Regions from separate parts of the Protofrankia sp. CiP1_Cm_nod4 genome, predicted to be linked through region 2. Evidence: predicted binding sites of a transcription regulator. Region 2 holds the regulator's gene; the other holds the start of a gene.
The links. Region 2 encodes LexA, which represses DNA repair genes until DNA is damaged. Its sites were predicted from a motif close to CGAACNNNNGTTCG; they were not measured.
Positions count from the first base shown of each region.

Region 1: a site for LexA is predicted at 1,446-1,459, ahead of AC5LSR_RS20450 (HNH endonuclease signature motif containing protein). Genes of this name have one in related genera too.

Region 1 covers NZ_CEVIVC010000149.1:5,644-8,035, reverse strand. The annotation lists gene AC5LSR_RS20450 (HNH endonuclease signature motif containing protein) at 1-1,335, opposite strand, end outside; gene AC5LSR_RS20445 (hypothetical protein) at 1,627-2,392, opposite strand, start outside.
Region 2 covers NZ_CEVIVC010000003.1:24,633-27,024, forward strand. The annotation lists gene AC5LSR_RS01490 (LysM peptidoglycan-binding domain-containing protein) at 106-408, opposite strand; gene lexA (transcriptional repressor LexA) at 694-1,443, shown strand; gene miaA (tRNA (adenosine(37)-N6)-dimethylallyltransferase MiaA) at 1,461-2,375, shown strand.

The DNA of each region.
Region 1 (2,392 bases), on a different contig from region 2:
CGTTCTCGATATTCCTGCTGTGGAGGCATCCGTTCCCGTGTTGCGCGTTCTGGGAATGTCTGCTCGCGGGGATCCTGCTTGCGAGACGGGGTCGTTGTCTGACCTCCGAGTTATGAGCCCGGCGGGCTCGACGTCCCAGGGTTCGGGGATGCTGGGGTAGACCCGTCCGGTCGGGCTGGTCCACATCGCGGTGTCACCGTCGGTGCGTTGAACCGTCCAGCCGCCCTCGTGTTTGGCCCTGTGGTGGCGCCGGCACAAGGTCAGTAGATTCTCTTCGCTGGTGGGTCCGCCGGCGCTGTGCGGCTGGATGTGGTCGAGGTCGCAGAACTGGGCAGGTTTCCGGCAGCCCGGGAAACGGCAGGTCCGCTGCCGCGTGCGCAGCAGCCGGGCGAGGCCGGGTGCGGGGAAGCGGCGGCCGACCTCGATCGGCCGGTCGCCCTGGGCGGGGTCGGTGAAGATCCGCCGCCAGGTCGCCTCCCGGGCGAGCTCCCGGACGGTTTCTGCGGGGATCGGCCCGTAGCCGGCGAGTTCCCCGGGGGTGTCGCTGACCGCGGCGAGGGTCGCGGCGGAGACGAGTATCCCGACCTCCACGGACACCTCAGCTCCCCGGTCGCGGCCGAGGAGCAGGTCGACGAGGGCGTCGGCGCGGCGGGCGTCCATGCTGGGGCGTTCGTCCGGGCCGGTGTGGGGGATGGTCATGCCAGGGGGCTCGTCCGGGTCGGCGACCGCGCGGGCGAGGGCATCGAGGCGCTGGTAGGCGGCTTGGGCGTCGAGGGCGGGCAGCAACGCCCACAGTTCGGCCATCCCGTCCTCGGCCGGACGAAGCTGCACCTCCCGACCTTTGCGGGCGTGGGCGTGCCGTCGCCGCGCGCCGTCCGGGTCGGCGCTGAGAACGGCCCGGCGCAACGCCTGACGGAACAGGCTGGGACTGCCCCGCCCACCCCGGGCCAGCACCTTCCGCTCGACCGCGGCGGCTTTGTCTGCGGACAGGGCGGCGGTTGTCTCGGCGACCGCGCGGACCCGACCCAGATCGATCGCCCCGGTCTCCAGCGCGGCCAGGGTGGCCGGCAGCCGGTCGACGACGGTGACCGCAAGCTCCACGCTGGCCGCGGCAGCGGCCGGGGACAGGGCGAGTTCGGCGGCGATCTCCTCCGCGGCCCACCCCGGCCCGGCCGGGTTCCCCTCCCCGGGCGGGGTGGGCCGCAACGCGGCGAGACGGGCCTGGGCACGCAGCATGACCGCCTCCAGCCCGGCGATCCGCCGCCGCACCGCGGCCATCAGGGACAGGCAGCCGTCCGAGTCACAGGAGGCCACCACCGGCAGACGGCCGGCCATGTCACAGCCCGCCAGCGCTGGCGGGCCACCGCACTCGGCGCGGCCCGTCGGCGCTGGCGGCGGGGCCGGAACCGCCGTGCCAGCCGGGGCTGGGTCGCCCACCCTGGTATCGAACATATGTACGAGTATAGTCGCTTATATGGACATTTTCACCCCTGACGACGATCGCTCTCCCGGCCCTCCGCACAGGCGCAGGACGCAGACCGCATACGAGAGGCATCCATAATGATCTATAAAGTCCGGTTGCGCCGGGCCGGTGCCTGGTGGCCGACGGTTGGTCATGATCGTGCGTCAGCGGCCCGGGGGGCCGGCGGCGGGGCGGAAGTCGTGGTCCGGATGGTCCCGGGTGGCTGGGCCACCCGGGACCCGGGGCCAGTCCCAGGCCACCCCGTAGTGGAGCCCGCGGGAAAGCTCGACGAAGTCCTTGCGGACGTATCCGAGGCTGCTCGGCACAAGCCAGTGCTCCTCGTCGTCCGGATGCAGCCGGGCCTCCGGGCCGAGCACGCCGCTGAAATACCAGACGCGGACGGGTGGTACCGTCGGGTCGAACTGGAGCTGTACCGTGTATCGGCTGTTCTGCTGCTCTTTCGGTGTGTAGTTCAGGACCGGTGTCATCTCGCGGTCGGTGTGTATGCGCAGCCGGTACACAAAGGAAACGCGGTCGCCGGGGGAAAGCGCCGCCGAGAACTCGAGCTCGGTCACCTCGTACCCGTTCGGGATGAAGGTGGAGCGCCGGACCGCGCAGTTCGCCAGCGCTTCGACGGAGATCACCTCGGGTCGCGGGTCGCTGTGATAGCGGGTGGTCGCCACGTAGTGGTCGATCCCGTCGTCGAGGGCGACCAGGGACCGGAATATCAGCACTTCCGTCGGGATCCGGCCGGAAAGTCGTACCAGCAGCTCGGCCCGGTCAAGGAGAAACCGCGGCCGGCTGGCGTCGAGGAGGCCCGGCGCACCGCTGCCGGCCAGGTAGTCCTGCCAGCCGGCACCGGCGCTGAGCTCCGCGACCCGCTGCCTGAGCAGGAGCGCGGCCTCGACGGTCCCCCGGTAGAACCATTCC
Region 2 (2,392 bases):
CACCACGAGCTGGCAAGCTGGCCCACCCGCGGAACCTCATGACACATGCATCACAGAAGACCCTTCATGCGGACCTGTCATGACAGGCCCGTCATGGCAGGCCCGTCACGGCAGACGGAGCATCTGACCGGGGACGAGATCGGTCGTCTCCAGCCGGTTGAGGCCGGCCAGCCGGGCCACGACCACCCGGGTGTCACCGTCGGGAGCCAGCGCGCGCGCGATGCCCCACAGCGTCTCCCCGGAACGCACCACGTGGACGCGCACCGGCCGGTCGTCCCCGGTCGGCGCGGCCGACGACGTCACCCGGGCCACGGACAGCACCAGGCAGGACACCAGCATGACCAGGACAATCAGGACAACCCGGCCCCGCCCGGTCAGCCGCAGCGGAGGCTCAGCCGACGCCCGCATCGTCCACCTCCCCAACTTCCACCAGCACATACCACTTCCAACAACATGATCAAAGAACATCCGTTCGATCGAACGTCTGATCGAGTTTGTACCGCACGGTCCCGACGGAATCGTCGTGACACGCTCGAACAGACGTTTGAGATATCCGGCCGCGGCGGTTACGGTCGTAGCGATCAGATTCAGGTCAGATCCAGGTCGTGGCCGCCAGCTCCGGTTCACGGCAGAACGTCGGATATGCCGGGAGCGCAAGTCTGCCATGACCGACAACGAAGGAGTACGGCAGGGATGACCACCGACGACAACCGCACCCGCCGCGGCCGGCCACCCCGCGGCTCCGTGCGCGACCTGCCGGACGGGCCGGCGGACGCCACGGGCCTGACCCCCCGCCAGCGCAGGGTGCTTGAGGTGATCCGCGACGCCGTCGAGCGCCGAGGCTACCCGCCGAGCGTGCGGGAAATCGGCGATGCGGTGGGGCTCACGAGCACGTCCAGCGTCGCGCACCAGCTCAAGACGCTGGAGGAGAAGGGCTTCCTGCGCCGCGACCCGCACCGCCCGCGGGCCATGGAGGTCCTCTCCGCGCAGGCACCGGTACGCCCCGTGCCACGCCAGGCGCCCGCCGTTGGTACGCTCGCGGCAGGCTCGTCGGCGGCTGGCCCCGCACAGGCGGCCTATGTGCCGGTCCTCGGCCGCATCGCCGCGGGTGGGCCGATCCTCGCCGAGCAGGCGGTCGAGGAGGTCTTCCCGCTCCCCCGCGAGATCGTGGGGGAGGGCACCCTGTTCACCCTGCGGGTCGTCGGGGACTCCATGGTCAACGCCGCGATCTGCGACGGCGACTGGGTGGTCGTCCGCCAGCAGCCGGTCGCGGACAGCGGCGAGATCGTCGCCGCGATGATCGACGGCGAGGCGACGGTCAAGACGCTGCGCCGTCGTGACGGCCACGTCTGGCTCGAGCCGCAGAATCCGGCCTATGCTGACATTCCGGGTGACAGTGCGACGATCCTCGGCCGGATCGTCGCGGTTCTTCGCCGGGTCTGATCCTCCCGGGAGTGAGCATGGGCACAGGTGTCGACCGGCACCGCGCCGGCCGGGTCGTGGCTGTCGTCGGGCCGACAGCGGCCGGCAAGAGCGACCTGGCGATCGCGCTGGCCACCGAGCTGGGCGGTGAGATCGTCAACGCCGACTCCATGCAGCTCTACTGCGGGATGGACATCGGCACCGCCAAGGTGCCGCCGGCGGAACGCGGTGGTGTCCCCCATCACCTGCTCGATGTCTGGGAGGTCACCCGCGCCGCCGACGTAGCGTCCTACCAGGCGCTGGCCCGGCAGGCCGTCGACGGCCTGCTGGCCGCCGGCCGCACGCCGGTGCTCGTGGGCGGCTCCGGGCTCTACGTCCGGGCCGTCCTCGACGACCTCGCCTTCCCCGGCACCGACCCGGCCGTACGGGGACGGCTGGAGCGGGAGCTGTCCGAGCGGGGCCCGGCCGCGCTGCACGCCGATCTCGCCGCGCGGGCGCCGGCGGCGGCGGCGGCCATCCTGCCTGGCAACGGCCGGCGTATCGTGCGCGCGCTGGAGGTGGTGGAGCTCACCGGCGGCTTCACCGCCTCCCTGCCGGAGCACCGCTCGGTCTACGACGTGGTCCAGTTCGGCATCGACCACCCGCAGCTCGACGAGAGGATCGCCGGCCGGGTGGCCGGTATGTGGGCCGCCGGCATGATCGAGGAGGTCCGCGCCCTCGTCGACATGGGCCTGCGGGACGGCCCCACCGCGTCCCGGGCGCTGGGCTACGCCCAGGTTCTCGCCTGGCTCGACGGCGCGCTCGATTCGGCCGAGTCGGCCCGGCTCGCGACAATCGCCGCGACGCGCCGACTTGCACGCAGACAAAGGTCGTGGTTTCGGCGCGATCCTCGCATAATTTGGCTGGACCGTCCCGACGTCGAACAGGTGGCGGGCATGGTCGACTCGGCCTGAACGTGCGACGACTCCGT